Regions from separate parts of the Bradyrhizobium sp. AZCC 2230 genome, predicted to be linked through region 3. Evidence: predicted binding sites of a transcription regulator. Region 3 holds the regulator's gene; each other region holds the start of a gene.
The links. The regulator LexA, encoded in region 3, represses DNA repair genes until DNA is damaged. The targets are predictions, from matches to a motif close to TGTTCNNNNTGTGTTCNG.
Positions count from the first base shown of each region.

Region 1 (7,661 bases), 4.0 Mb from region 3:
CAGCGATCGCTTCTGCCCATCGTCGAGCTGCTTGCTGCTGTTGACGTTCGAGCGCAGCATCGAACAATGGATGCCATAGCGGTCGCGCACCTGCCAGGCGAAGCGGCGGACCTGGATCATGCGGGCGATGTAGGGATCGTTCATCCAGGCACGGTTCGACACTGCGGTAGAGGCGAGGTTCGCGGTGTCGATGACCTTGTTGACGGCATCATACCAGGAATTGGTCCGCTCGATCTTGCGCTCGGCGCGCGGGCGCTTGGCCTCGTCATAAAACAGTTGGAATTGCGGCGCGGCTTCACCCCACAGCTGCTTCAGCGTGCTCGCAAGCTCATCGCGCCGGGCGAAGTCGACGCTGGCTATCGCTGTGCTCACGCCTTCATAGCCGCCCTGCTCGGCCTTCTCCGCTTCGGCAAGTTTTGTCCGCGGATCATCTTCGCCGAGGATCGCGCTCTGAGCATCGCCACGATTATTGCGCAGCGCGAGCACACCATGGAAGATCGCCTTGTCGGCGGCGGCGAGCCTCGCGGTTTCGAGACTATCGCTGTAGCGGCCGAAGGCCCCGAACATCTGGATCGCGGTAGAGGCCAATGCGCCGGCCGCCAGCAGGGCCATCAGGGTCAGGAGAAGCGAACTTACCGATTTCTTAAACATTGCCATGGGTCAGGGGCCTACTCTTCCAAGAGAGGCCACCATGCACCGCGACATGCCAATGTTCAGTTAAGGTTTGAGTCAATGCCGGGAGTTCCGATTTGCCAAACCCTTGAGCAGGCCCCGGCGTCACGAAACCTTCGTGAAATCCGGCGGACGGCGCTCGGCAAAGGCGGTGAACGCCTCGCGCGCCTCCGCCGTGCGCAGGCGCTGCGCGAACTGCTCGCCTTCCGCATTCATCTGCGCCACCAGCGCCTCGCCGTTGCGCATCAGTTTCTTGGTCGCGGTGAGTGCACCGGCCGGCTGTCGGGCAAGACGCTGGGCGAGCGCCAGCGCCTCGGCGTCGAGCTTGTCGAGCGGCACCACGCGGTTGGCGAGGCCCCATTCCAGCGCGGCCTTGGCCGGCACGGTTTCGCCGAGCGCGAACATCTCGTAAGCGCGGGCATAGCCGATGCGCGCCGGCATCAGCAGGCTGGAGGCAGCTTCCGGCACCAGCGCGAGACTGACGAACGGCGTCGACAATTGCGCGTTGTCGGCGAGCACGACGAGGTCGCAATGCAGCAGCATCGTGGTGCCGACGCCGACGGCGCGGCCCTGCACGGCTGCGACCAGCGGCCGGGTGCTGCGCGCCAGCGACTGAAGGAAGCGCACGACGTTGCGGCTTCCTTCCGACTTGCCAGCGGCGACGGCCGCGAACTCACCGACATCATTGCCGGCGGTGAACATGTCGCCCTCGCCGCGGATCAGCAGCACGCGCGCGGACGGGTCGAATTCGGCGGCTTCGATGGTATCCGCAAGCTTGGCGTACATCGCATCCGTCAGCGCGTTCTTCTTGTCGGGGCGCGCCAGGGTGAGCGTGAGAATGCCGTTGTTGGTTTCAACTCGCACATGCTCGGTCATTTGTCTCTCCTCTTAGTCCTCTGGATCTCTTGTGGGGTCGCTTATGGGATCTCTTGGAAACTTGTCTTGAATGCTCGTCAGCCAGCGTGCGACGATGTCGATCTCCGCGCTGGTGAATCCCTCCGTCAGGGCCGCATTGACCGCGGTCGCGTCGGTCTTCGCCTGTGCCAGCACGGTGCGGCCTTTCGGCGTCAGCCACACGCGCCAGGCGCGGCCGTCCTCGCGATCGGCCCGCCGCTCGACCAGCCTTGCCGACGCCGTGCGGTCGACCAGACCGGAAATGCCGGCCGGCCCCATATCGAGCGCCGCACCCGCCTCGCCCATCAGGACGCCGTCCTGTTTGCCGAGGATGAACAACAACCCCGCCTGCGCCGGCGTCACTTCGCTCGAGGGCTGCGCCGCCATCCAGCGCTGCAAACGGCGCTGCGCAACGCTCAGCAGATAGATCAGCCGATGATGCTTCGCCTCAGGCGATTTATTTCGCATGCGAAGCATATAAACGCACGCCGGCTGATTGTCAAAACCTGCGGCTGCTAATTGCTCGACGGCCCGCGACAACCGTCGAGGAGAATTGCAGCGCATATTTGTGCCCGCCTCTCTATCTCCTCGCGCGAGGGCAGTGTCAGGCTTGCGTAGATCGCCGCACGCTGAGGCGCTGACACCATCATGCCAATCATCATTCCGGCGGCTTCGTCGAAATTATCGAGTGCAAGGCGCTTCTTCTTGACCTGATCGCGGAGCCATCCCGCGAGCGCCGCCGCGGTGCGCGCGATCCCATCCCGGTAGAAATTCGCGGCAAGATCGGGGAACGTGGCCGATTGCTGCAGGACCATGCGCTGCAGGGCCACGACCTCAGGATCGAGCGCGAGATCGGCACAGGCGACAAGCACAGCGGCCAGACTGGTTGCGATGTCGGCCTGATTGTTGGCCTGCAAATTGACGTCGGAGAGCAACCGATCGAGCCGGTCAGCGCACATCGCCTCGAACAGTGCCGCCTTGCCCGGAAACAGCCGATAGAGAGTCTTGGTGGAGATGCCGGCGCCGCGCGCCAGTTCCTCGGTGCTGGTTGCTGCGTAGCCATCGACGGCGAATGTGTGCCGCGCGGCTTCGAGGACGATTCGCTTCGTCTCCTCGTCGCTGCGCACCGGCGGCCGTCCGCGCGGACGGCATTCTGACGACGGTTTTGCCTGAGCCATGTTTTTAGATGATGCCTGTCATTCCATTGACTATCCCAAAGCTAGTCCTATTTTGGAAATCGTCAAGTTTCCTAATTCAGGGAGCCGGCCTTGACCGTGCACACCACCCCGTCCAAGACTGAGCCCAATGTGGTTCCAACACCCGCGCCGGAAGGCGTCCTGCCCATCGTGCCGGGCCCCGCCCCGCGCCGGAAACTCAACCTTCGCAAGCTGTTACTTGCCGGGGTGGCGATCGCGGCCCTCGCCGGCGCCGGCTGGTATGGCTACGATTACTGGACCGTCGGCCGCTTCCTCGTCTCCACCGATGACGCCTACGTGAAGGCCGACAACACCACCATCGCGCCGAAGGTCAGTGGCTATCTCGACCGGGTCGTGGTCGGCGATAACGAGCATGTGAAGGCCGGCCAGGTGCTGGCCCGGATCGACGACCGCGACTTCCGCGTCGCGCTCGACCAGGCCAAGGCCGATGTCGCCGCGGCGAAGGCGACGATCACAAGCAAGCAGGCGCAGCTCGATGTTCAGGACGCGGTGATCGCCGCAGCCAAGGCGACCGTCGATGTCGACACGGCCGCAAAGACCTTCGCGCAGCAGGAGAACAAGCGCTACACCGATCTCGCCGCGACTGGCTATGGCAGCGTGCAAAACGCGCAGCAGGCACAGTCGCGCAACGCCGGCGCCGACGCAGCGATCCAGCGCGACACCGCCAATCTCGCTTCCGCCCTCAAGCAAATCGAGCTCCTGAAAGCCGAGATCGCGCAAGCCAACGCCGCCGCAGCCCGCGCCGCCGCACTTCAGCATCAGGCCGAGCTCAATCTCGGCTACACCACGATCGTCTCCCCGATCGACGGCGTCATCGGCAACCGCACGCTCCGCGTCGGCCAGTTCGTGCAGGCCGGCACGCAGTTGATGTCGATCGTGCCCGCCGAAGGCGCCTATGTGGTGGCCAATTTCAAGGAGACCCAGCTCACCAATGTCCGCGCCGGACAGCAGGTCGAGATCGAGGTCGATACGTTCCCGGGCCAGGTGGTGCACGGTCACGTCGATTCCATCGCGCCGGCCAGCGGCCAGGAGTTCGCCCTGCTGCCGCCTGACAACGCCACCGGCAACTTCACCAAGATCGTGCAGCGCATCCCCGTGAAGATCGCGCTGGATGCCGAAACGCAGCCTGCGATCGAGCTGCGGCCCGGCATGTCCGTGATCCCGACGATCGCAACCCGTTCAGCGCCGACCGCGCAAGCCGCAACGACGCCTAAAGCGAAGCTTGTTTCTGGAGGGTCGTGCCATGTCAAACAGCCTCTCAATCTCGACGCCAGCACCCGCAATTCCGGCCGCGACGCCTGAGCGCGTCGCAGCTGATCCCAATCGCGCCAGCGCCACGGTCTGGATCGCCGTCTTCGCCGCGATGATCGGCGCCTTCATGGCGATCCTGAACATCCAGATCACCAACGCTTCGCTGCTCAACATCGAGGGCGGCATCGGCACGGGCGTCGACAACGGATCCTGGATCTCGACGTCATACCTGATCGGCGAGATCATTGTGATCCCGCTGACAGACTATCTGTCGCGGGTGTTCTCGTTCCGCAACATCATGCTGAGCTTCGCGACGCTGTTTGCAGCGTTCTCGGTTGCCTGCGCCTTCACCCACGATCTGCCGTCGATGATCGCGATGCGCGGCTTCCAGGGCTTCTTCGGCGGCGTGCTGATCCCGATGGCCTTCACGCTGGTCTTCACCAAGCTGCCGAAGGGCCAGCAGCCGATCGGCCTTGCGATGTTCTCGCTCGCGGTGACCTTTGCGCCCGCGATCGGGCCGACCATCGGCGGCTATCTCACCGAGAATTACGGCTGGCAGACCATCTTCTTCGTCAACGTGCTGCCAACGGCGGTCATGGTGACCACGCTGTTCTTCACGCTGGAGCGCCAGCCGCTGAATCTGGGACTGTTGCGCGAAGGCGACTGGTTCGGCATCGCGACCATGGCAGTCGGCCTGGCATCGCTGCAGGCCGTGCTGGAAGAAGGCAACAAGGACGACTGGTTCGGCTCGCCCTTCATCGTGCGGCTTGCGATCATCTCTGCGATCAGCCTGTCGCTGTTCATCTATAATGAACTGGTGATCGAGAAGCCGCTGCTGCGTCTGCGCCTGCTGACGCAGTGGAATTTCGGCATCGGCACGTTCGCCTCGATCTTCCTTGGTTTCGCGCTGTTTGGCTCGGTGTATCTTCTGCCCGCCTATCTTGGCCAGGTGCAAGGCTACAATGCCGAGCAGATCGGCAACGTGCTGGCCTGGACCGGCCTGCCGCAGCTCCTGCTGATTCCGCTGGTGCCGAAACTGATGCAGCGGTTCGATATTCGCTATATCGCAGCCGCCGGCCTGCTGCTGTTCGCCGCGAGCTCGTTCATGAACATCCAGATGTCGCTCGACTATTCGGGCGATCAGTTGCTGGTGCCTAACATCGTGCGCGCAATCGGCCAGGCGCTGACGCTGGCGCCAATCTCAGCGCTCAGCCTCGGCAGCGTCGCGCCGCAGGACGCGCCCGCCGCCTCCGGCATCTCCAACATGATGCGCAACCTCGGCGGCGCCATCGGCACCGCGGTGTTGGCAACCATCGTCACCAAGCGCGAGCAGTTCCACTCCAACATCATCGGCCACTCCGTCACGCTCGGCCGCGAGGAAGTCCGCACCCGCATCGCACAGATGACGGACTACTTCATCGCCCATGGCGTGCCCGACCCCAACGCCGCGCGCGAGCAGGCCATCATCGCGCTCGGCAAGACGGTGAAGCGCCAGGCGCTGGTGATGGGCTTCTCCGACACGTTTGCGGTGATCGGCGTGGTGCTGGTGCTTGCCGCGATCGCGGTGCTGCTGACGCGCCGGGTGAAGTCGGCCGGCGGTGGCGGCGCGCACTAAGGGCTCGCCCATCGATTGAGATTAAAGCGGCCGTCACGCTTGACGGCCGCTTCTTTTTATGTTCCCTATTCGTTCTATTCAATCATAGATTGTCCAGGAGACCTTTCGTGATGAATAGTATGCGTGGTGAGAACCAGCCGACCCAGCTCGTAATCCATAATGACGACGACACCCCAGACCAATTCGTGATGGATTTGCTCCGTCAGGTTTTCGGCAAATCGGAGCGCGAAGCGACCGCGCTGATCACTCAGATCGAGCAGAAGGAAAGAGCAGTTTGCGGGCCTTACCCGCAATCGGTCGCGGAAGCCCTTTTCAAATCCGCGCAACAATCCATCGGCCTGGCCGGCCACAAACTGCAGGTCATGCTCGAGGCGATCAAGACTCCTTGCGAACTCTGCGGCAAGCCCGAGGGGCAGACGGATGTTCGGATCGGCAACCGCACGATCTGGCTGTGCAGCGAGTGCATCCGTGCGGCCGATGAGCCCGCAAGCGAACAGGAAGAGAATTTCGACTTTGCTTGCGACGTGCTTGACTGGCACTTTGCCGGCACCGCGCGCAGCAAACTCGTGACCACGATCCGCCAATTTCCCGGCCACATGCGAGTCGATGTCCAGGCCGCGATCGACCGTCTCTTCGGGAAAGCCATCCGGTTGTTCGGGCTGAACGAGGAGCAGCGCTACGAAACGCTGTCGATTTCGCGACTTCTCAAGAGCGGCCGATATGCGGTCGCGATTGCCCCTCTGCAATATTCCGACGTCGACGTCGGCGAGAAGAGCCCGGTCAAGTGTCTGGATAACGGACTGTGGCTATGTGAGCAGGATCATCTCCGCTATGCGGTCTTGCTCTGCGCGCACCGCGAATACAGCCGCGAGCCGGGAATTCGGATCGAGATCCTGGTGCCATCGGGCTCGGCAGGTGCGGCCCTGGTCCAGCAATGCTTCAGCGAGTTGGAAGAAGCCGTCCAGGCCGCACGGACCTATCGTGGCAAGATCCTGTCGCTCGATGCCGACTCCGACTATCGCGGGCGCTCGCGCGGCATCACCGTGCATCGGTTACCGCAGGTCGCGCGCAACGATGTGATCCTGCCTGAGCAGACCCTGCGGCTGCTCGATCGCAATGTGCTGACCTTCGTCGGCACCCGCGATCAATTGCGCCGGCTTGGCCAGTCGACGCGCAAGGGCATCCTGCTGTATGGGCCACCGGGCACCGGCAAGACCCACACGATCCGCTATCTCGCGACACATTTGCCCGGTCATACGACGCTGATCATCACAGCCGAGCAGATCGGCCTGCTCGGCGCCTATATGAGCCTGGCGCGGCTGCTGCAGCCGTCGATGGTGGTGATCGAGGACGTCGATCTGATCGCCCGCGATCGCGACGACATGGGACCGTGCGAGGAATCCATGCTGAACAAGCTGCTCAACGAGATGGACGGACTGAAGGAGGATGCGGACATCCTGTTCGTCCTGACCACCAACCGGCCCGAGGACCTCGAAGGAGCGCTTGCGGGTCGCCCGGGCCGCATCGACCAGGCGATCGAAGTGCCGCTCCCCGACGAGCCTGGCCGCGGCAAGCTGGTCCGGCTCTACGGCAAGGGACTGCCGCTCGGCGAGGCGGTCATCACTGAGGCAGCCCGCCGCAGCGAGGGCACGAGTTGCGCGTTTATCAAGGAGTTGATGCGACGGCTGGCACAGGCGAGCCTGGCGCGCGACGGCGGCAACTCCGTGACGTCGGCCGATATCGACGAAGCCCTCGACGACATGCTGTTCTCCGGAGGTCGGCTCAATGCGCAATTGCTTGGCGGCGCACAGGCCATGGCGGCGGGGTAGATCCGCCGCCATCACCCGCTGTTCGCAATTGCTTCTATGGCGCGCAGGTGAAGCTCGCCGCCTCGGTCACAGGGCCGGACTTGTAGTGCGGCCAGCCCGGCCAGCGGCACAGCGGCATCGCGCGCGTCACCGCGAATGACGGTGCCTCGACCTTCTGCTCGGTGACCTCGAGGTCGCCGGGCG
Region 1 covers NZ_JAZHRS010000001.1:5,587,619-5,595,279, forward strand. Annotated here, with positions in the region: gene V1280_RS26780 (methyl-accepting chemotaxis protein) at 1-657, opposite strand, end outside; gene V1280_RS26785 (enoyl-CoA hydratase) at 778-1,548, opposite strand; gene V1280_RS26790 (MarR family winged helix-turn-helix transcriptional regulator) at 1,561-2,034, opposite strand; gene V1280_RS26795 (TetR/AcrR family transcriptional regulator) at 2,082-2,693, opposite strand; gene V1280_RS26800 (HlyD family secretion protein) at 2,835-4,085, shown strand; gene V1280_RS26805 (MDR family MFS transporter) at 4,027-5,649, shown strand; gene V1280_RS26810 (ATP-dependent Clp protease adaptor ClpS) at 5,760-7,478, shown strand; gene V1280_RS26815 (tannase/feruloyl esterase family alpha/beta hydrolase) at 7,513-7,661, opposite strand, start outside.
Region 1: a site for LexA is predicted at 5,709-5,726, ahead of V1280_RS26810 (ATP-dependent Clp protease adaptor ClpS). Genes of this name have one in related genera too.

Region 2 (7,661 bases), 110 kb from region 3:
GGGGCGACGCCGGCGCGCCGGATCACGCGGCGGAATTTCGCGGGCTTGCCGAACACCGAAGCCGCGCAGTCGAAATGCGAGAAGAGTGATGCGACGTCGCCAAGCTTGGCCTTGGCATTGACCTCGCTGTCCGACGTCACCAGCGCGAGCTGCACGCCGCTCTCGGCCAGCGTTCGCAGCGTCACTTCGGCGCCGGCAAACAGCGAAATCTCCGCCGCCGCATCGCCCTTCAGCCGCCGCGCATACCGCGCGATCGCCGGGAGCTTCCACACGGGCACCTCGAGCCGTGCGAGGATCTCGCGCGTCGAAGCATGCCGCAGTCCCTCGACATCCTCATCCCTGACACGCCGAAAGCCGAAGCGGTCGGCGACGTCGTTGATGGTGCGCAGGAACCAGGGGAAGCTGTCGACGAGCGTGCCGTCGAGGTCGAAGATGGCGAGGGAGTAGGGCATGGAGGCGGGCGGACACCGTGAGCGACACGCTGACAGACGCAGTCGGAGATGCTATATTGATCACTTCAGAGGTGGCAGATGTCGGAGCTACTGGCAAGGATTACGGTCGACCCGCAGCGTATGCATGGACGCCCGTGCATTCGCGACCTGCGCATCACGGTTGCTGACGTCCTTGGACTGCTGTCCGCGGGACAGTCGCGGGAAAGCATTCTCGAGGATTATCCGTACCTGGAGCAGGCTGACATCGACGCGGTGCTTGCCTACGCAGCCCGCCAAGTCGATCATCCGATCATAGCGGCGAAATAGCTTGCTTTATCTGATCGATGCTCAGCTTCCACCTGTACTTGCGGAGGCCATGCGTCATGCTGGATATGATGCGGCTCATGTCGCCGAATTCGGGATGGCGAATGCGACCGACGGGGCGATCTGGAGCGAAGCTATTGCTCGATCGGCCGTTCTCGTAACCAAGGACCGCGATTTCTCCCTCCTTCGTGCCGCGAAACGGCAGGGACCGGCCGTACTTTGGGTCCGGGTCGGCAATATCGACAATCGGACACTGATCCATCAATTTCTGGGCGCCATGCCACAAATTGCTGAAGCGGTCGCGCAGGGCGAGGCGGTTATTGAATTCGTCGGCAGCTAGTGGGACTCAGCGCAACTTGCGCACGTGAACATTGACGTCGATATCGATGTTCTTGACACAAGTTTGAGTGGTTCGATGCGACCCGCCCTCATGCCAGCGGCCATCGCGCGGGCGCGCGTCGCCGACATTCGCCAGCTTCAGACATCGCCATTGCGGCAGAGGCCCGCTGCTCTCGCCAGCGAACTGCCAAGCCAGCACAGTCTCTTCACCGTTCTTATCAGTACCGATGACATGCGGGCACAGCTCCCGGTAGCGACCCTCGTAGACGCAGGTCACCTGTTGTTCGGCGAGAATGGCTTTCCGAAAGAGCGCATAGCTCCGGCTCGGCATAGAGATCACTCCAAGCTGGCTGGATCCCCGATCGCTCAAGCCGACGAAAATTACTCCGCCGCCTCGCTCGTCCTCCCGCGCTTCGGCTTCCTCGCCTTCTTCAGCACCGGCTCCAGAAACTTCCCCGTATAGCTCCGCTGCGCTTTGACGATGTCCTCCGGCGGGCCCCAGGCGACGATCTCGCCACCGCCGTCGCCGCCCTCGGGGCCGAGGTCGATGACCCAGTCTGCCGTCTTGATGACCTCGAGATTGTGCTCGATCACCACGACCGTGTTGCCCTGCGCGACCAGCTCGTGCAGCACCTCCAGCAGCTTCTTGACGTCGTGGAAGTGCAGGCCGGTGGTCGGCTCGTCCAGGATGTAGAGCGTGCGGCCGGTGGCGCGTTTTGACAATTCCTTGGCCAGCTTGACGCGCTGGGCTTCGCCGCCCGACAGCGTCGTCGCCTGCTGGCCGACATGGATGTAGTCGAGGCCGACGCGGTGCAGGGTCTGGAAGGTCTCGCGCACGCGCGGCACCGCCTTGAAGAAGTCAGCGGCTTCCTCGACGGTCATGTCGAGCACGTCGGCGATGCTCTTGCCCTTGAACAGGACCTCCAGCGTTTCGCGGTTGTAGCGCTTGCCCTTGCAGACGTCGCAGGTGACGTAGACGTCGGGCAGGAAGTGCATCTCGATCTTGATGACGCCGTCACCCTGGCAGGCCTCGCAGCGGCCGCCCTTGACGTTGAAGGAGAAGCGGCCGGGCTCGTAGCCGCGCGCCTTGGCTTCGGGCAGGCCCGCAAACCATTCGCGGATCGGCGTGAAGGCGCCGGTATAGGTCGCCGGATTCGAGCGCGGGGTGCGGCCGATCGGCGACTGGTCGATGTCGATGATCTTGTCGATATGCTCGAGGCCCTCGATGCGATCATGCGGCGCGGCGCCTTCGCTCGCATTGTTCAGCTTGCGGGCGATCGCCTTGTAGAGCGTGTCGATCAAGAGCGTTGACTTGCCGCCACCGGACACGCCGGTGACGGCCGTGAACAGGCCGAGCGGAATTTCCGCGGTGACGTTCTTCAGGTTATTGCCGCGCGCGTTCACCACCTTGATGGTGCGGCGATGGTTCGGCGGACGCCGCTCCGGCACCTCGACCTCGAGCTCGCCGGTGAGATATTTGCCGGTGAGTGATTTCGGGTTGCGCATGATCTCGGCAGGCGTGCCTTCGGCGATGATGTTGCCGCCATGCATGCCGGCGCCCGGACCGATATCGAGCACGTGGTCGGCAAGCAGGATCGCGTCCTCGTCATGCTCGACCACGATCACGGTGTTGCCGAGGTCGCGCAGCCGCTTCAGCGTGTCGAGCAGGCGCGCGTTGTCGCGCTGGTGCAGACCGATCGAAGGCTCGTCGAGCACGTAGAGCACGCCGGTCAGGCCCGAGCCGATCTGCGAGGCCAGGCGGATGCGCTGGCTCTCGCCGCCGGACAGCGTGCCAGACGAGCGGGAGAGGGTGAGATAGTTGAGGCCGACGTCGAGCAGGAAGGTGAGGCGCTCGCGGATCTCCTTGAGGATGCGGCCTGCAATCTCGTTCTGCTGCGCGTTGAGCACCTCTGGCACGGTCTCGAACCACGCGCCGGCATTCTTGACCGACAGCTCCGAGATCTCGCCGATATGCTTAGCTCCGATCTTGACGCAGAGCGCCTCGGGCTTGAGCCGGAAGCCATTGCAGGCGCCGCAGGGCACGTCGTGGAAATACTTCGCCAGTTCTTCGCGGGCCCACTCGCTCTCGGTTTCGCGGTAGCGGCGGTTGATGTTGGTGATGACGCCTTCGAACGGCTTCTTGGTGTCGTAGGAGCGGACGCCGTCCTCGTAGGAGAACTTGATCTCGTCCTCGCCGGAGCCATGGAGGATCGCGTTCTGCGTCTTCTTCGGCAGATCCTTCCACTTGGTGGTCAGCGTAAACTTGTAGTGCTTGCCGAGCGCGGTCAGCGTCTGCGTGTAATAGGGCGACGACGATTTGGCCCAGGGCGCGATCGCGCCCTTGCCGATCGCGAGCTCCTTGTCGGGGATCACGAGATCCTCGTCGACATGCTGCTCGACGCCGAGGCCGCCGCAGGCCGGGCAGGCGCCGTAGGGATTGTTGAACGAGAAGAGGCGCGGCTCGATCTCGGGAATGGTGAAGCCGGAGACGGGGCAAGCGAACTTTTCCGAGAACAGGATGCGCTCGGGCCCGCTCTTGTCGTGGATCTTTGCGGTCTTCTTTTTCTCTTCGGCAGGCGCAGCAGCAGCAGCCGGTGCATCGGCATACTCGACCACGGCGAGACCTTCGGCGAGCTTCAGCGCTGTCTCAAAACTTTCGGCGAGGCGCTGGCCGATGTCGGCGCGCACCACGATGCGGTCGACGACGACGTCGATGTCATGCGGGAATTTCTTGTCGAGCGTCGGTGCCTCCGCAAGCTCGTAGAAGGTGCCGTCGATCTTGACGCGCTGAAAGCCCTTCTTGAGCCATTCGGCGAGCTCCTTGCGATACTCGCCCTTGCGGCCGCGCACGACCGGGGCGAGCAGATAGAGGCGGGTGCCTTCGGGCAGCGCCAGCACGCGGTCGACCATCTGCGAGACAGTCTGGCTCTCGATCGGAAGGCCCGTGGCCGGCGAATAGGGCACGCCGACGCGCGCCCAGAGCAGGCGCATGTAGTCGTAGATCTCAGTGACCGTGCCGACGGTCGAGCGCGGATTCTTCGACGTCGTCTTCTGCTCGATCGAGATTGCCGGCGACAGGCCGTCGATCTGGTCGACGTCCGGCTTCTGCATCATCTCCAGGAACTGGCGGGCATAGGCCGAGAGCGACTCGACATAGCGGCGCTGGCCTTCGGCGTAGATGGTGTCGAAGGCGAGCGAGGATTTGCCGGAGCCCGAGAGGCCGGTGAACACCACAAGCTTGTCGCGGGGAATTTCGACGTCGATGTTCTTGAGGTTGTGCTCGCGCGCGCCACGGATCGTGATTGCGTGCAGGTGTGACCCCGCATTCTGCTGTTGGCGCTTCGCCTTGATCACTTCATCCATCCGAGTTGCCCTCAAGGAATCCCAAAGGTACGCGATCGCGCCGACGTAAAAGGCGCGCTTCGCCCGGAACCGGGATCGGCGCCGATGGGGTTGTCAGCGAACGTAGGAAGAACGAGGACGGATTTCCAGTGGGACCTTGCGAATCGTCAACGGATTGTTGGCGCGCTGGCGGCACTTGGCAGCAGAGCTTGGCATTGCGACGAACGGAACAGCAAAATGCCGGCGTGAGGCCGGCCTTCGATGGCGCTGAATTCGCGGGCTCGCTCAGTATTTGGCGACGACCGGGCCGCCCCAGCGGTAGTTGACGCGGAGCAGCCCGATATCGACGTCCTGACCGATCCGCTCGGTGCGTCCGGGCGGAACGAGGATGCTGCTGGCGAGATCGCCGCCGTGATGGCCGAGGAACAGATGGTCGTACTCGCCGCCGACCGACCAGTTCTCCGCAAAGGCGTATTCCACGCCGAAGCCTGCGCTGTAGCCCCAGCGAGTCTGGCTGAGCGTGTTGGACACGACGCCGACGCCGGGAATGAACTCGTCGTATTTGTCATGAGCGACGGCAGCACCGGCCTTGCCGTAGAACAGCAGGCTGTTCACGGTGTAGCCGAGCTGGCCGGTGAACAGACCAAAGCTGTCGATCCTGGTCCGGTTGTTCAGCGGCGCTAGCACCAGGCTGACATTGTTGCCCTTGAAGTCGGCCCAGTTGCCCTGGCCTTCCACGCCAAGAACCCAGTGCGCCTTCTGCCAGCGATAGCCGAGCTGGGCACCGACCGTGCCGCCGCTGGCGTTGTGGCAGCCTTCGCCGACGGCTGGATTGATCGCAACGCCGCCGGCGGCGACAACGCTCCAGCAGGCATGGCCGAGCCCGCCGCCGCCATTGAGGCCGCCATAGACGCCGGTCCATTCGAGGGCGGGTACAGGCGCCACCGGCGCCTTGGAATAGAGCGGGAGATCCGCGGCAACGGCCGGTGCAAGTGGACCGAATGCGAACAGGCTGATCGCAGCCACTGCCCAGATCTTCATATCACGTCCCCGACTCGCCGAACCAATGCGCGGGCGCTACGCGCGCGCCCTGTGATTCCTTGACGGTTCAGCACACCGGGCCGCGAAAACAAAAAGGCCGGCGCGAGGCCGGCCTTTCGTAACGCAATGGCGTTGGAGACGAAGCTCAGTACTTGAACTCAGTACTTGGCGACGATCGGGCCGCCGAAGGTGTAGTTCAGGCGGACGGTGGCCATATCCACGTCCTGCTTGATGCTGTCAGCGCGGAAGGGCAAGCCAAACGCGGTGAAGCTGTCGGTGTGCTTGCCCATGAACAGGTGGTTATATTCGACGCCGACCGACCAGTTCGGAGCGAAGCCGAACTCGATGCCGGTGCCGACGGCGCCGCCCCAACGCGTGTCGGTCGCGGTGCCGAATGTGACACCAGCCAGAGTGCCGCTGAACTTGTTGTGGGTGACGGCCGCGCCGCCCTTCACGTACCAGAGCACGTTGTTCCAGGCATAACCCACTTGGCCGGTGAAGAGGCCGAGCGCGTCGATCTTGGTATTGTTCACCAGCGGGAAGAAAGCGGCGGGCGAGCTGGTGTTCGAGCCCTTCAGGTCAGCCCAATCACCCTGGGCTTCGACGCCGAACACCCAGTTGGTGGATTGCCAGCGATAGCCGATCTGGCCGCCGACGAGGGCGCCGGTCGCATTATGGCAACCCTCGCTCGTCGTGGGGACGGCGGCGCCGGCGACACTGGTCGTATCCCAGCAATTGTGGCTCGAGCCGCCACCGGCGTTGCCGCCGATGTAGAAGCCGGTCCAGTTGTAGACCGAAGCCACAGCCACCGGAGCCTTGGTGTAGGGGCGAGCCGCCAGATCGGCAGCCGAAGCGGCGCCAGTGAGGGCGAGCAGAGAGGCCGAAGCCAACAAGATCTTTTTCATATTCAACAAATCCCAGTCCCAGTTTCTGTTTTCGACTTCCGTGCGTCGGAAGCAGCATCGGACGTTCCGGTCCAACTCACGTCATGCCTACACCACTGAAGCTGCAAGTTGTGTCTCTCAAAAGTCACAACGGACACAAAATGTAATAATGGCTGGCCCACAGTTTCCATCGGGAACCCGCAACAAAACGGCCGGCACGAGGCCGGTCTCAGATATCGAATGAAATCAGGAGGATATCAGTACCTTGCGACGACGGAACGGCTGGTAGGCGGGGGCCTGAAAAGGCTCCCGTCGACGGGACGCGGGAGTGACACGGAGACACCCCGAGGGCTCCGTTTTCAGGGGCGATTTTGATGGGAACAAATCTGGAACAAACCTCGGATCGATGCTATATATGGGGATAACCGAGGCTGCGGCGGGCCGATCGGTGCTCGTAAGCGTATAGGGTCGGCCCAACAGGCGACAGCGCGGGCGCGCCTTTTCGAAATTCAGTGGCATTTGGAGTGGAGAGCGGCGATGGCGGGAAGCGTCAACAAGGTCATTCTGGTCGGAAACCTCGGCAAGGATCCGGAAATCCGCCGCACCCAGGACGGGCGGCCGATCGCGAATCTGAGCATCGCCACCTCGGAGACCTGGCGCGACAAGAACAGCGGCGAGCGCAAGGAAAAGACCGAGTGGCATCGCGTCGTGATCTTCAATGAAGGTCTCTGCAAGGTCGCCGAGCAGTACCTGAAGAAGGGCGCCAAGGTTTACATCGAGGGCGCGCTGCAGACCCGCAAATGGACCGACCAGGCGGGCGTTGAGAAGTACTCCACCGAGGTCGTGCTTCAGGGCTTCAACTCGACGCTGACGATGCTCGATGGCCGCAGTGGTGGCGGAGGCGGCAGCTTCGGCGACGAGCCGGGCGGCGATTTCGGCTCGTCCGGTCCGGTCAGCAGCGCGCCGCGCCGTCCCGTGGCCGCCGGCGGCGGTGGTGGCCGCAACAACGACATGGACGACGATATCCCGTTCTGAACCTCAGCCTTCGACGCGGCTGGGACGAGTCGGCGCGGGGCGGGACAGGAAGCGGCCCGCGCGGCTTTCGAGCATCCGGACCAGGACCGGATCCATGAATTCATAGTCGTCCGGAATCTCGAGGCAGATGACCCGCTTGCCATTCAGGCTGGCGCGGAATTTCCGGTTCAGTTTGTTCCGGTGGGCCTTTTCCATCACGAAGGTGATGTCGGCCCATTCGACCTGCTCGGTCGACAACAGCACGTCCGCGTCGTTCGAGACGCCG
Region 2 covers NZ_JAZHRS010000001.1:1,469,442-1,477,102, reverse strand. Annotated here, with positions in the region: gene V1280_RS07120 (HAD-IA family hydrolase) at 1-452, opposite strand, end outside; gene V1280_RS07115 (DUF433 domain-containing protein) at 531-758, shown strand; gene V1280_RS07110 (DUF5615 family PIN-like protein) at 760-1,095, shown strand; gene V1280_RS07105 (hypothetical protein) at 1,102-1,425, opposite strand; gene uvrA (excinuclease ABC subunit UvrA) at 1,476-4,457, opposite strand; gene V1280_RS07095 (outer membrane protein) at 4,722-5,477, opposite strand; gene V1280_RS07090 (outer membrane protein) at 5,636-6,382, opposite strand; gene V1280_RS07085 (single-stranded DNA-binding protein) at 6,899-7,396, shown strand; gene V1280_RS07080 (low molecular weight protein tyrosine phosphatase family protein) at 7,400-7,661, opposite strand, start outside.
Region 2: a site for LexA is predicted at 4,554-4,571, ahead of uvrA (excinuclease ABC subunit UvrA). Genes of this name have one in related genera too.

Region 3 (7,661 bases):
CGGTGCTGTGGGTCGTTGCCACGACGGCGGCGGCGCTGGTGCTCGGCGCGGTGTTGTTGCGGCGAAGCCGGTGGTTTGCGCCGGCGATCATGATCGCGGCGGTCGCGGCCGGCTTTGCCGTGGCGACTTGGAAGACGGCGCGCATCGCGCACACTGTGCTCGCAAAGCCGCTTTATTCGGTGTCGCTGTCGGGCTTCGTCGAGACCCGCGACATCCGCGAACGCACCGACCGTTTCGTGTTGCGCGTCACCGCGATGGACGCACAGCGCAGCGACGTGAAGCTGGAGCGCGTTCGCCTCTCGGTTCACAAGGGGACGGCGCCCGATGTCGGCAGCTTCGTGCAGTTGAAGGCGCGGCTGATGCCGCCGCTCGCGCCATTGCGGCCGGGCAGCTACGATTTTTCCCGCGACATGTTCTTCCAGGGCATCGGCGCGTCCGGCTTCGCGATGGGTGCAATCACCGTGGCCGCGCCGCCCGAGACCGGCGGCATCAGGCTGCGCTATGCGGCGGTCATGCAGGGTCTGCGCGACGCGATCGACGCGCGCATCCGCGCCACGCTCGACGGCGACAACCGCGCGATCGCGACTGCGCTTTTGACCGGCCGCCGCGATGCGATCACCACGCCCGTCAACGACGCGATGTTCATCTCCGGCCTCGGCCACGTTCTGTCGATCTCCGGCTACCACATGGCCGTCGTCGCCGGCGTGGTCTTCTTCGCGGTTCGCGCGCTGCTGGCGCTGATCCCCGGGCTGGCGGTCGGCTTCGCCATCAAGAAATGGTCGGCCGCCGCGGCGCTGGTCGCGTCCGCGTTCTATCTGCTGCTCTCGGGCGCGGAGGTTGCGACCCAACGATCGTTCTTCATGACCGCCGTGGTGCTGATCGCTGTCATGGTCGATCGCCGCGCGATCACGTTCCGCACGCTGGCGGTGGCGGCGCTCATCGTGCTCGCGGTCGCGCCGGAGGCGCTGGTGCATCCGAGCTTCCAGATGTCATTCGCCGCGACGCTCGGGCTCGTCGCGCTGGTGCAGATCGGCATGCCGAACCTGTTTGCCTCGCCCGATCATTCGACGACCGCGCGCATCGCGCTGTGGGGCGGCCGCGAGATCGCGATGCTGTTCATGGCCTCGATGATCGCGGGGCTTGCGACCACGCCCTATGCCGCCTTCCATTTCCACCGCGTGACGCCCTACGGCGTGCTCGCCAATCTCGGCGCGATGCCGGTGGTGTCGGCGCTGGTGATGCCGGCCGGACTGCTGGGATTGCTCGCAGCGCCATTCGGGCTCGATGGTGTGTTCTGGTGGCTGATGGGAATCGGCATCGACTGGATGATCGCGGTCACACGCTGGGTGGCGGCACTGCCTGGCGCAGTCGGCCGTCTCCCGGCATTTGGTATGGCGCCACTCATCGCTGCGAGCGTCGGCCTGATCCTGATGGGCCTGCTGCGCACGCCGCTGCGCTGGTCGGGCGCGTTCGTGCTCGTGGCGGCGACCGTCTGGGGCCTGTCGGTGCGGCAACCCGACATCCTCATCGCCGGCGATGGGCAGAACGTCGCGGTGCGGGGCAGGGATGGGCAGCTGCATCTGATGCGGACCAACAAGGACAATTTCCTGCTCAAGGAGTGGTTAGCTGCGGACGCCGACCCGCGCGATGCCACCAGCGCCTCGCTCAGTGACGGCGTGTCGTGCGACGAGACCGGCTGCGTGACGCCACTCGCCGACGGCCGGATGATCGCGCAGGCACTGCGCATCGATGCGCTGGCCGACGATTGCAGCCGCGCGGCACTGGTCGTGACGGCAAGGCCCGCGCCGTCGGATTGTGGTGCGATGGTGGTCGATCGCCCGCGTCTCGCGCGCCAGGGCGCGCTGGCGCTGACGCAGCGCGGCGACGGTTTTGCGATTGACGCGGTGAAGGCGAGGGGCGCAAACCGCCCCTGGTCGCCGGCGGCGGCCGGCGAGGGAGATTTCGAACAGACCCTCATGCCGCGGTCGGCAGCTCCGCGCGTCCGGGACGCAACACCGTCGGAGGCCGATCTTCAGGCCGAGGATTGAGATCGACAGCTCAGCCGATCGGCAGGCGGGTGATGGTCGGCGGCCTGTCGGCGGTGATCTGTGGCGTGTGCTCGCGCTCGCCGAGCGGCTGGGTCACGGGCAGTTGCAGCACGGTTGCGCGCTGGCCTTCGACGAGCTGCGTTACCAGCACGTACTTGCCGTCGGGGAATTCGATCGCGTCGTGATGGCGATCGGGAATGTGCGGATCGACCTTGCCGAACTTGCCGACGCGCGAGTTGACGGTGCGGGTCCAGATCCAGCGATTGTCGTAGCGGACGTTGTCGGCGAAGGCGAGCTCCGTTCCCGGAAGCAGACAGACCGCGACCGACATGTCGGCTTCGGAGGCGAAGCCGCGCGTCGAGGTGCCGCGGAACGTTGTCGTGACGATCGTCTCGCCGACTTCTGCGGGACGCGTCGCGACGGCATGCAGGCTGTAGTCACACATCGGGTGCTCCTCAATCAGGATAGCGACCCACGCCTCTGTCTCGGAGGCGCAGGCCCCTATCAGAGTGGAAGCCCGCGATCTTATGCTTGTTTGTGGGCAAATCTGCGGCTCGCATCCGCAGAGCGCGATCACATTATCTTTTTCAAACGCACGAGGAACAAAGCCTGCTCCCGTGCATTTGGCGAGCGTGCTGCGTTAGCGGCCTGCGGGTGCCGACCAGCCGGAATATTGCCAGGCCGGTTGTGATGGCTGCGTGATGGCGTTGCGGGCATTGCGGAATTGTTCGCTCGTCGTCGCCTGCGGTGCCTTGCGGGCGTGGTGCTGCGACTGTGCGGCGAAGGCCTGCGACGCTGATATTGCGATCAGCGCCATCGTGACGGTGCTCAAAATGATCTTGCGCATGGTTATATCCTCGGTCTCTCAAGGGCCTGCGAAGCGATGCGTGCTTCGTCGCGGCGTGCCGAGGATGTAGCGCTGGAGAGGGGGCCGGATAATCTGTGCAAAACCAGAAAGACTATCCAGCCGGAGCGGACAATCGTCCGCTCCAATCGTTGATGGCGCGCGAGCGCTCAGTACTTGCGGTAGAGCCCGATCAGCTTGCCCTGAATCTTGACCCGGTTGGGCGGCAGGATGCGCACTTCATAGGCCGCATTGGCCGGCTCGAGCGCGATCGAAGCGCCGCGGCGGCGGAAACGCTTGAGTGTCGCTTCCTCGTCGTCGATCAGGGCGACCACGATGTCCCCGGTGTCGGCGCTCTCGTTGCGCTGGATCAGCGCCATGTCGCCGTCGAGAATGCCGGCTTCCACCATGGAGTCGCCGCGCACTTCGAGCGCGTAGTGCTCGCCCGAGCCGAGCATGTCGGGCGGGACGCTGATGGTGTGGCTGCGGGTCTGCAACGCCTCGATCGGCGTGCCGGCCGCGATCCGGCCCATGACGGGCACCGCGACGGGACGCTCGCCGTCGTCGGCGGGCGGGCTGGAGGTCGTGCGCACCTTGCCGAGATTGCCCTCGATGACGCTCGGCGTGAAGCCGCGGCGGCTGCCGGCGGCGGCCTGCAGCTCAGGCAGCTTGATCACCTCGATGGCGCGGGCGCGGTTGGGCAGGCGGCGGATGAAGCCGCGCTCCTCGAGCGCAGTGATCAGGCGATGGATGCCCGATTTCGAGCGCAGATCGAGCGCGTCCTTCATCTCGTCGAAGGAGGGCGGCACACCGCTTTCCTTCAGGCGCTCGCTGATGAACCGCAGGAGCTCGTATTGTTTGCGCGTTAACATCTCGACCAAAATCCCCCGGTTGATGTCGTTCGATTCCGAGACGCTGAATTCAGCAATAAGCCGCTACACGCTCGAAACAAATCATGAACGGACACTATATGTTCGATACATGTTCCGCAACTGCTTAATTTACCGTGAACGCGGCAAAGTTCGCGGAACGGTTGCGAACGATGCGCTCAAACGGGCAGTCGCAGCACCTCGCAAGCAGCGCCGGCTTCGGCCTTCGGCGCGAACGGTGCGCGCACGAGAAGTGCCTGTGCCGCAGCGAGATTCGTAAGCAGCGAGGAGTCCTGGTGATTGACGGGAAGCGCGATCAGCGTGCCGTCATCACGCACATCGAGGCGCGCGCGCAGATAGTCCTCGCGCTGGTCATTGGCGCCGACGTCGCGGCCGAGCACGGCGCGCTCGCGGCGGTGGTGAACCACGGAACGGCCCGACAGCGCGCGAATCAGCGGCACCATGAACAGGAAGCCGCAAACGTAGGATGACACGGGATTGCCGGGCAGGCCGATCACGCGCATCGCGCCGAGCTGCCCGTTCATCATCGGCTTGCCCGGCCGCATCGCGATCTTCCAGAACGCCATCGAGGTGCCTTCGTCCCGAAGCGCCTGCTGCACCAGATCGTGGTCGCCGACCGAGGCACCGCCGGTCGTGATCAGGATGTCGGCGCCGGATTCGCGCGCGCGGCGGATGCCGGCGGTGGTGGCGGCAAGCGTGTCGGCGGCAACCCCGAGGTCGATGGTGTCAGCGCCCTCGCTGCGGGCGAGCGCATGCAGGGCGTAGCCGTTGGAATAGACGATCTGGCCATGGCCGGGCGTGCTGCCCGGCATCACCAGCTCGTCGCCGGTGGCGAGAATCGCGACCTTTGGACGGCGGCGGACGCCAAGCTGCGGGTGGTTCATGCCGGCGGCGAGCGCGAGGTCGCGTTCGGTCAGCCGGGCGCCCTTGCGCAGGAGCACGTCACCCTCAGAGAAGTCGATGCCGGCCGGGCGGATGTGCCGCCCGGCGACGGCGGCCTCCCTGATCGTGATGCGCTTGCCATCGGCGACGGTGTCCTCCTGGATCACGACCGCATCGGCGCCGTCGGGAACGACGCCACCAGTAAAGATCCGGACGGCTTCGCCGGCGCCGACGGTTCCTGCAAACGGCCGGCCTGCAGCGACCTCGCCAATGACGTTGAGCTGCGCGTCGACCTTGGCCGCATCGGCCGCGCGGACGGCATAGCCATCCATCGCCGACATCGCCTGCGGAGGCTGCGTCCGCCGCGCGGCGACGTCGCGCGCGAGCACGCGATGGAAGGCCGCGTCGAGTGCGATCGTCTCTTCAGGCAGTGGCTCCGCGCCGGCAAGCACCGCGGCGAGCGCGTCAGAAACCGGCATCAAGGCCACGAGTGAAAACTCCAGCTACGCCCGTTCGGGCAAATCAGCGGCGAGAGTTTTAGCCGAGTGCAGGCGCAGAGGCAAAACGGCGGTCGCACAGGATGATTTATCCTGCGTCATCCGCGCGGCGATCGAGTGTGAGCGTCAAGCCAGCCGCGGCATGATCCGGAAGGCGAGATGGAGCGGCACGAGATCGCCATGGCAAGTACTGGGATGACGAGAACTGCGCCCAGTTAGGTCGCCGGTTACTTTGCCGGACTGACATCAGGCGCTTGGGGGCCCTGATCCCTGTCGGGCATCGGATCGGCCTGGGCCTTCAGGTCGGCGGCCTTGCTCATCAGCTTGGCTGAAAGCTCGGAATTTGAGGTGGTGGTGGCGAATTTGACCAGCAGGGAGGCCTGCTTGGTAAGGTAGGTTTTGCCCAACACGATGATACGTCCGTTCGTAGAATACCCAACGGACTCTAGAGTCCGGAAGCGGGCATTCCGTTCCCGGAACTCTGTACAAAAATGCACAAAGTGCGTTGGTTCGTCAGTTCCGAATGAAATAGGTCCGGAATTCGCCGATTCGGCGGGGTGAGGAGGCGGTCAGATCCCCAGCACCTTCAGTGCATTGCCGACGTCGCGGGGCGAAGTGACATGCACCGCCGTCAGCCCGCGGGCGCGGGCGCCCTGGATATTCTCGGCGAGGTCATCGAAGAACACGATCCGGTTGGCCGGCACGCCCATCGCGGCGACGACGTGGTCGAAGGCTTCCGCATCCGGTTTGCGCAGGCCGATGCTGGAGGAGAGATACAGCTCGCGGAAATGGCCGAGCAGATCGGCATACTCTTTCGAGAAATGGTCGACATGGGGGCGGTTGGTGTTGGAGAAGGCATAGAGCGGCATCTGCTTCGCCGCGCGCGGCAGCAATTCCGCGATGTCGGGCATCTCGCCTGCGAAGATCGCGTTCCATCCCTCCAGGAACTGCGCATCCGAAATGCCGATGCCGAGCGATGAGCGCAGCGACTGGAAATAGTCCTCGTCGCTGATCTTGCCGACCTCATGCAGCCGGTAAGCCTCGCTGTTACGCTCATAGCGCGTCACGATGGCTTCGGGCTTGAGGCCTGCATGTCCCGCCCAGCAGGCGATCGCCTTGGAGAAATCGATGTCGAGCACGACGCGCCCGAGATCGAACAGAAGCGCGTCCGCGCTGCCGGGAGAGAGCGATGTCATTCTATCCTTCAGTATCGGTAGGGTTCATGGTCGAACAGCGGGAATGCGCTGAACACACTCGGCGCATTGGTTGCGGTGGCCTGGTGCAGGCAGGATTTGTTGACCTCGGCAAACGAGGTGGCGCCGAGGAGGCCGAGGCAGCGCAGCACCTCGTCCTCGAGCAGTTCCAGCATCCGCGTCACGCCGGCCTCGCCGTTAGCCGCCAGGGCCCAGCATTGCAGCCGGCCGATGCCGACGAGGTCGGCGCCCGCAGCGATCGCCTTGACGATGTCGGTGCCGCGGCAGATGCCGCCATCCACCATGATCTTGGCGCGGCCCTTCACCGCGTCGACGATCTCGGGCAGCACATGCATGGCGCCGCGGCCGTGATCGAGCTGGCGGCCGCCGTGATTGGAGACGTAGATCCACTCGACGCCGTGATCGACCGCGATCTGTGCGTCCTCGGCGGTGGCGATGCCCTTGAGGATCAGCGGTATCCTGAACTTGTCCTTGACCATCTTCACGGTCCGCCACTCCAGCCCCTTCTGGTAGTCGCCGCCAGTGGCGCGCAGGCGGCTTTCGCGAACGTAGCGCTTGGCGATGTCACGCTCACGACGGCTGTAATGGGCGGTGTCGACGGTCAGGCAGAAGGCGGCATAGTTGGCCTTCTCGGCGCGGCTGACGATTTCGGCGACGAACGCGTCATCGCCGCGGACATAGAGCTGGTACATGCGCAGCGCATCGGGGGCGGCCTCGGCAGTCTTCTCCAGACCGGGCTCGGAGACCGAGCTCAACATATGCGACGCGCCGAAGGTACCGGCCGCGCGCGCAACGCTGGCGGCGCCGTGCGGGTCGAAGATTTCCAGCGCACCGACGGGGGCGAGCACCACGGGCAGGCGCATCTTGCGGCCAAACTGCTCAACCGAGCCGGAGACCTTGCGCACGTCGCGCAGCACACGCGGGCGGAAAGCGATCTCGTCCAGGGCCATGCGGTTGCGGCGCATCGTGGTCTCGGTCTCGGCGGCGCCGACGATGTAGTCCCAGGCGTTCTGGTTGAGGTTGGAACGTGCCTTCCGGATGAATTCGTGCAGGTTCTGGAACGGCTCGTTGCTGGCGCCGAGTTCGACGTTCCGTTCCGGCCGGAGTGCTTCGTTCATTGTTATCCTCCCGAGAATTTGAAGCCTTATGTCATCGGGTATCTCGTCCGGCCCTCCAAAACCATCCTAAAATAGCATAGCTGCGAAGCGTGGCTCGGCCGATCGATTCCCGCCTGGCGGGTGATGGTTTCGGAACGTTGCCAAAAGTTTAGGCCAGGGCGAAGGGAT
Region 3 covers NZ_JAZHRS010000001.1:1,581,959-1,589,619, reverse strand. Annotated here, with positions in the region: gene V1280_RS07675 (ComEC/Rec2 family competence protein) at 1-2,048, shown strand, start outside; gene V1280_RS07670 (hypothetical protein) at 2,059-2,493, opposite strand; gene V1280_RS07665 (hypothetical protein) at 2,689-2,895, opposite strand; gene lexA (transcriptional repressor LexA) at 3,063-3,764, opposite strand; gene V1280_RS07655 (molybdopterin molybdotransferase MoeA) at 3,941-5,152, opposite strand; gene V1280_RS07650 (hypothetical protein) at 5,389-5,571, opposite strand; gene V1280_RS07645 (HAD family hydrolase) at 5,731-6,357, opposite strand; gene V1280_RS07640 (alpha-hydroxy acid oxidase) at 6,366-7,493, opposite strand.

Region 4 (7,661 bases), 5.9 Mb from region 3:
TCGCCGCCTGTCCGGCTCACTCCGGCCGCTCTCAGAAATGCCACCCGACGCGAAACGACCTAAAATTTCGTGCGGGCTGATCGTTTTGTAACATTGAACCCAAGATACGTCAATATGCCTGACATAAATTTCGCGACTCCCCCTCAAGACGCTGCCGAGCCACGGCCGGCGGCAGGCGATGGAGGCAATTTGCGCTGGGATATCATCGAGCTGCTGTTCTTCGCCTATCGCGATTTCGTCGGCGATCCCGACCACGAGCTGGAGGCTTTCGGCTTCGGCCGGGCCCATCACCGGGTCATGCACTTCGTCTACCGCTATCCAGGCCTGAAGGTCGCCGACCTGCTCGACGTCCTGCGCATCACAAAACAGTCGCTCGGCCGGGTGCTCAAGCAGCTCCTGGACGAGGACTATATCGTGCAGAAGACCGGCGACAATGACCGCCGCCAGCGTCTGCTCTACGCGACGCCGAAGGGCGAGGCACTGGTGCAGAAGCTCGCCGGCCTGCAGACCACGCGCATCACCAAGGCGCTCGCCGAGCTGGCGCCGCAGGATGCCGAGACCGTCAAGCGCTTCCTGCGCGCGATGATCGACCGCGACGATCCGGACAAGGTGCTGGAGACGATCTTCGCCACCAATCAAGATTCAAAGGAGTGACCGTGCCGCTCGCTGCCACGCTCGCCCGCCCGCCGGTGCAACCGGCCGACGACGCCCCGCATCTGCTGCTGGTCGACGACGACCGCCGCATCCGCGATCTCCTGTCGCGCTTTCTCGCGGCCGAAGGCTATCGCGTCACCACCGCTTCGAGCGCGGGTGATGCGCGGTCAAAGCTTCTGGGCCTGCATTTCGACCTGCTCATCCTCGACGTCATGATGCCCGGCGAGACCGGCTTCGATCTCGCCCGGTTCATCCGCACATCCTCCTCGGTGCCGATCGTGATGCTGACGGCACGCCATGAAGCCGAGGCCCGCATCGAGGGCCTTCAGATCGGCGCCGACGATTACGTGGCAAAGCCGTTCGAGCCGCGCGAGCTGGCGCTGCGCATCAACAACATCCTCAAGCGCGCCGCGCCGCCGGTCCAGGCCGTGGCGGTGGAGAAGATCGTTTTCGGTCCCTACGTCTACCATCTGGAGCGCGGCGAATTGCGCCAGGGCGAGGAGGTCATCCACCTCACCGACCGCGAGCGCGAGATGCTGCGGATTCTTTCGGAGACGCCGGGCGAGACCATTCCGCGCAGTGCGCTGACCGGCAATGGCAGCGTCAACGAGCGCGCGGTCGACGTGCAGATCAACCGCCTGCGGCGCAAGATCGAGACCGATCCCGCCAATCCGCTGTTTCTGCAGGCGGTGCGCGGAATCGGCTACCGGCTGGTAGCCTCGCCATAAATCAAGTGAAGCGCGACCGATGAGCACGATCGATACCGGCCTGACGCTGCTACGAAGCGCCGCCGGGCGCGTCTCGGCCGCCAATGGCTGGATGGGCAACGCGTTCAAGGGCTGGATGCCGACCGGCCTCTATGCGCGCGCGCTGCTGATCATGATCGTGCCGATGGTGATCCTGCAGACCGTGGTCGCCTTCGTGTTCATGGAGCGCCACTGGAATACGGTAACGCGGCGCCTGTCGCAGGCCGTGGTGCAGGACGTCGCCAGCCTCATTGACGTCTACAAAGGCTATCCGCAGGACAAGGACCGCGCGCAGCTGCGCCGCATCGCCGAGCGCATGCAGCTGGTGGTCGATTTTCTTCCCGTCGGCGACATGCCGCCGCCGGGACCAAAACCGTTTTTCTCGCTGCTCGACCAGACGCTGTCGGTGCAGCTCGGCCGCCAGATCGGACGCTCGTTCTGGATCGACACGGTCGGCCGTTCCAACCTCGTCGAGATCCGCATCCAGCTCGACGATGCCGTGATGCGCGTGTTCGCGCAGCGCAGCGCCGCCTACGCCTCGAACTCGGAAATCTTCCTGTTCTGGATGGTCGGCACGTCCTCGATCCTGCTGATCGTGTCGGTGCTGTTCCTGCGCAACCAGATCAAGCCGATCCTGCGGCTTGCGGACGCCGCGGAAAGTTTCGGCAAGGGCCGCGAGGCGCCGAACTTCAGGCCCCGCGGCGCGCGCGAGGTGCGGCGCGCGGCGGGCGCCTTCCTCGAGATGAAGTCGCGCATCGAACGCGCGATGGAGCAGCGCACCGCGATGCTCGCCGGCGTCAGCCACGATCTGCGCACCATCCTGACCCGCTTCAAGCTCGAGCTGGAGCTGATCGGCGACAGTCCCGAGCTCGAGGGCATGCGCAAGGACGTCGACGAGATGTCGATGATGCTGGAGGACTACCTTGCGTTCGCCCGCGGCGATTCCGGCGAGCAGTCGCAGCCGACCGATATGGCGCAGGCGCTCGAGGAGCTGCGCAGCGACGCCGAACGCCACGGCCACACCGCGACCGTGACGTTCAGCGGTCTGCCCGTGGTCACGGTGAAGCCGGCCTCGTTCAAGCGTTGCCTCGCCAACCTCGTCACCAATGCCGCGCGCTACGGCCAGGCCATCGCCATCTCGGGCCAGCGCGATCACCGCTATCTCACCGTCACGGTCGACGACGACGGTCCCGGCATTCCCGTGCATTTGCGCGAGGAGGTATTCAAGCCGTTCCTGCGGCTGGACAACGCCCGCAACCAGGACGAAGGCGGCACCGGCCTCGGGCTTGCGATCGCCCGCGACATCGCCCGCTCGCATGGCGGCGACATCACGCTCGGCGACAGCCCGATGGGCGGCTTAAGGGCGAGCGTGCGGATTCCGGTGTAGCTCCTTCTTACCTCGCCCCGCTTGCTGGGTCCGCTTGCTGGGAGAGGTCGGATCGCTCTTGCGATCCGGGTGAGGGGGTACAGGTCCCTCGACGATCCCGCGTTTGGAGAGAGGCCCCTCACCCCAACCCTCTCCCCGCAAGAGCGGGGCGAGGGAGCGCACCGATTTCGCGGCGACGCCCCCGCTTACTTCGGCAGCAGCGCCTTCAGCTTGTCGACGTCGCGCACATTCATCTTGAAGCCGCCGGGCATCACGATGTCGCCGGGCTTCTGGTCCGGCTTGCATGCGCCGAGCCATTTCGCTTCGAGCGTCATGGTGGAGTCGCGCCCCGCGGCACCGACCGCGCCACCTTGCGCATGCGACGAGGTCTTCACCGTGTAGGCCGAATTGAAATCGCCAGTGATCTCGGCATGCGAGGTCGTGGACATGCCGGCGACGCTGCACTCGGAATCACTGACATAGCCGGTCGCGGTTTTCTTGATGTCCTGCTTGGAGCAGACCTGCTTGGCCATCGGCGAGATGTTGTTGTTCATCTCCTTGTCGACGGCCTCGTCGGTGCAGTGCTGCATGGTCATTTCCGGCATCGCCGAGCCGGTCCTGACCATCTTCAATTCCCAGAGACCGGCCTTGCGCACCGGCAGGTCGTCGGCGAAGGCACTCCCCACCGAGAATACGAGGCAAACGGCTGATCCGAGCAAAGCAAGCTTGCGCGTCATGCGAGAGACTCCCGGCTGAGATGCCCTAGCTTTCTCTTTGGCGTGACCTTTGTCGTTCCGAAAACGCCTCAGTACAGCGTGCGGATCGGCCGGTCGGCCGCACCATAGGGCACCCAGCGGCACGAGAACGAGATGTAGCCGCCCTCATAGGCCTGCACCGCGAGGAATTTCGCCACCTTGCCATAGCGCGCGCAGTGATCGACCGCGACCTGGCGCGCATCGGTCTGGGTCGCCATGGAATAGGCGATGATGCCGCCGGTGTCGTTGCCCTTGAAGGGCGGCACCGGAAAGATGTCGGCGCGCGCCGACTGGCTCGCCATAATTCCCAAGGCAAGAAGGCCCGCGGCCGCAATGATTCGCATTCCCGTCACTCCGATTGATGGAGGGTAGTTTACGGTGCCTGCGCGGCGGTGGAAAGAACGGAAGGCCTGTAGACTGCGACGTTGTGATCAAGTCCTGGCCAAGTGTTGCCGCGCTGCACTTGACCTCCCCCGCCCTTCGCGGCACCGTCCGACCTTCGCAGATCATGCTGTCTGGATTGCCCATGCGCGCCTCGACCTCCCTGAAATCGCTTCGTTTTGCCGCCGTTCTCGGCCTCATGTTCGGAGCGCTGTCGCTCAGTGAGGCCAGGGCCGCCAATCCGCTGGAGTTGAATTTCTGGCTGAGCGGGCCGCGTTATGACGGCAATGTCGCCGATTGCGACAAGGCGCTGCCGACGATCGCGAGCCAGTTCTCCGAGAAGGAAAGCTCGTTCTGGAATTCGCCTTTGAAGATCGAGGGCTTCACCGCCGTCCACGAGACCGCCTTTCGGCCCTGGGCGTCCGACAACATTCCGCGCCGCTACTGCACCGGCGAGGCCATGCTCAATGACGGCAAGATGCGCAGGGTGCACTTCTCGATCGTCGAGGACGGCGGCTTTGCCGGTTACGGCCAGGGCGTCGAATGGTGCGTGGTCGGGCTCGATCGCAACTGGGCCTACAATCCGGCCTGCCGCGCCGCCAAGCCTTAAGTCGAAAAGCCCTGATTCGGGCCGATAGACGATCGCTCGAATTTTGTTCTTGAAATGTTCTTGTTGCCTGCTAGGCTGATTGCACAGTCTAGTTGAGGGGCGTCGTCATGTTTCATTCCAGATTGCATTCGTTCTCCCGCCTGATGATCTCGCTGACCCTCCCCCTGATTCTTGCCGCCGGGCTGATCTCGCTGGCCGGCGGCGCGAAGGCGCAGGACAAACGGCAGAACGCGCCCGGCGAGTTCGATTTCTATGTGCTGTCGCTGTCCTGGTCGCCGTCCTTCTGCGAGGAGGCGGCCGAGCGCGGTCGCGGTGGCGGGCGCTCGAACATCCAGTGCGAGGGGCGGCCCTATTCCTTCGTGGTGCACGGGCTGTGGCCGCAATACGAGAACGGCTTCCCTGAATATTGCCAGCGGCCGTCGCCGCGGCTGAACCGCAACATCGTCTCTTCGATGCTCGATTTGATGCCGGCGCCGGGGCTGATCTTCAACGAATGGGACAAGCACGGCACCTGCTCCGGGCTGACCGACCGCAACTATTTCGAGACGATCCGGAAGGCGCGCGCCGCGATCAAGATCCCGGCCGACTATCTCGACCTGTCACAGGCCAAGACAGTAGCGCCGGGCGAGGTGGAAGAAGCCTTCATCAAGGCCAATCCGGGCCTGAGCAACGCCGCCGTCTCGGTCACCTGCAACCGCACCCGGCTCTCCGAGGTCCGCATCTGCCTCAGCAAGGACTTGCAATTCCGCGCCTGCGAAGAACTCGACCGCCGCGCCTGCCGCCGCGACCAGGTGACGATGCCGCCGATCAGGGGCGGGTAGTTCAGGCTCTCGTGCCTCTTTGCTCAGGCCATCGCGTGGCGTAGTGCTCTTGCATGAACTATCGCCACGCCTTTCACGCCGGCAACTTCGCCGATGTCATCAAGCACATCGTGCTGGCGCGCATCCTGACCTATTTGCAGGACAAGCCGGCCGCCTTCCGCGTCATCGACACCCATGCGGGTGCGGGCCTCTATGATCTCGACAGCGATGAGGCGCGCCGCAGCGGCGAGTGGCTGACGGGGATCGCGCGGCTGATGCAGGCGCGCCTCACGAACGAGACAGTCGCACTGACCAAGCCGTACATGGACATCGTTCGCGCCTTCAATCCGAAGGGCGAGCTCAAGCTCTATCCGGGTTCGCCCTTGATCGCGCGCGGCCTGATGCGGCCGCAGGACCGGCTCGTGGCGTGTGAGCTCGAGCCGAAGGCGCGCAAGGCGTTGATCGAATTGTTGCGGCGCGACGAACAGGCCCGTGTGGTCGATCTCGACGGCTGGGTGGCGCTGCCGGCGTTCGTGCCGCCGAAGGAGCGGCGCGGCCTCGTGCTGATCGACCCGCCGTTCGAGGCGAAAGACGAATTCGAAAGACTCGGCGAGGCTTTCTCCACCGCGTTCGCAAAATGGCCAACCGGTATCTATGTAATCTGGTACCCCGCCAAGAGCCGGCGCGCCACCGACACACTGGCGCAACTCGTGGCGCGGACCGCGGCCGCAGCAAAGACCCCGGGAAAATGTCTGCGGCTCGAATTCAGCGCCGCACCACAGCTTGACGGCGCGGCGCTCACCTCAGCCGGGCTCCTGATCGTCAATCCACCCTACACGTTGCAAAGCGAACTCAAGACGATCCTGCACGAGCTGGAAATGCCGCTCGGCCAGGGTGGTCCTGCCAGATTCCGATTAGAGGTGCCGAGGCCGTAACACTCCGGCATTCTTGGGAAAAAGATGCAGTAGCGGTAGTCAATCTGCAAAGAACCGTATTATGCTGTTTGCGTGACTGGCTTTACGTTCCGCTTCCGCGAATGGTTGCGGCGGAGTGAAGGCCTAAGAAAGATCCAGTCGGACCGAAGGGTCTGCCCAAGGATGGCCAGCTCTCCCGGGCTTCGTGATGCCCGGTCATGTCGCGACGCGCGTCTGCGTTGCGACGGAGGAGCAATGAGGGGGAGTTTCCCGATGGCCAATACGGGAACGGTTAAGTTCTTCAACGGCGAGCGCGGCTACGGCTTTATCAAGCCGGACGACGGCGGTCGCGATGTCTTCGTTCACATCACCGCGGTGGAGCGGGCGGGACTGAAGGACCTTGCCGAAGGACAGCGTATCACATTTGAAGTCGAACCGGACAAGAAAGGGAAGGGGCCGAAGGCGGTCAATTTAGTGATCCTTTCCTAGCGGACCTGACTCAAAAAATTCGGCGCAAAAAAAGTCCGGCCGCGAGCGGCCGGGAGGCTGTTGTCCGGTATTTTCTTATTTGGCTATCAGAAGTGATAGTTCACGCCTGCGCGAACAACGCTGGCGCTATAGCCGTTTGACACGCCTGTAATTGCGAACTGGCTCGACGACAGATCGATGTAGAGATATTCGAGCTTCGCGCTCCAGTTCGGCGCGAAGCCGACTTCCGCGCCGACGCCGGCGGTCCAGCCGGCGGTGGTGTGCGATTCCGTCCAGCCGAAGGTCTGCGCGCGCAGCTCGCCGAAGGCGAGGCCCGCGGTGCCGTAGAACAGGATGTTGTTGAAGGCATAGCCGGCGCGGCCGCGCAGCGTGCCGAACCAGGGATTGGAGAACTTCCACGGCGCGAAAGTGTCGTCGGCGCCGGCTGCCTGGATGTCGCCCTCGACACCGAACACCCACGGGCCGTTCTGGAAATTGTAGCCGGCCTGCACGCCGCCGACGAAGCCGGAGGGCTTTGCGGGATTGTTGCTCACCGAGCCCCATTCATAGCCGAGATTGGCGCCGAGATACGGGCCGGCCCAGCTATAGCCATTGAGCGGCTGATTGACCGTATAGGGCGCACGCTGCCCGTAACTGAGATCGGCGGCCTCTGCCGAAGCCGCCCAGCCGGCTGCAACCAACGCGGCTGCGCCCACAACGAGCCCCTTCATCACACACTCCAACGCAACTTGCCGCAACCGGGTGCGAGGCCTGCGTCGCAGCGCAAGACCAAAACGCATGGTTACGGAACCACCACTTTTTCGCGTAAGATTTATCGAGAGTTTTAAGTAAAAGGGCTGTTAAGACCCGTTACCGCGCTGTTAACAGACTTAAGGAAGCGTTACCGGGAACTGCGCCACCATCCTGTGCGTGCGGCACGGCCGGAACTTCAAATCGGCTCCCCCAG
Region 4 covers NZ_JAZHRS010000001.1:7,440,219-7,447,879, reverse strand. Annotated here, with positions in the region: gene V1280_RS35560 (MarR family winged helix-turn-helix transcriptional regulator) at 115-654, shown strand; gene V1280_RS35555 (response regulator) at 651-1,382, shown strand; gene V1280_RS35550 (ATP-binding protein) at 1,402-2,787, shown strand; gene V1280_RS35545 (DUF3617 domain-containing protein) at 2,973-3,503, opposite strand; gene V1280_RS35540 (hypothetical protein) at 3,572-3,865, opposite strand; gene V1280_RS35535 (hypothetical protein) at 4,048-4,512, shown strand; gene V1280_RS35530 (ribonuclease T2) at 4,620-5,333, shown strand; gene V1280_RS35525 (23S rRNA (adenine(2030)-N(6))-methyltransferase RlmJ) at 5,387-6,247, shown strand; gene V1280_RS35520 (cold-shock protein) at 6,500-6,715, shown strand; gene V1280_RS35515 (outer membrane protein) at 6,802-7,425, opposite strand.
Region 4: a site for LexA is predicted at 4,557-4,574, ahead of V1280_RS35530 (ribonuclease T2). Genes of this name have one in related genera too.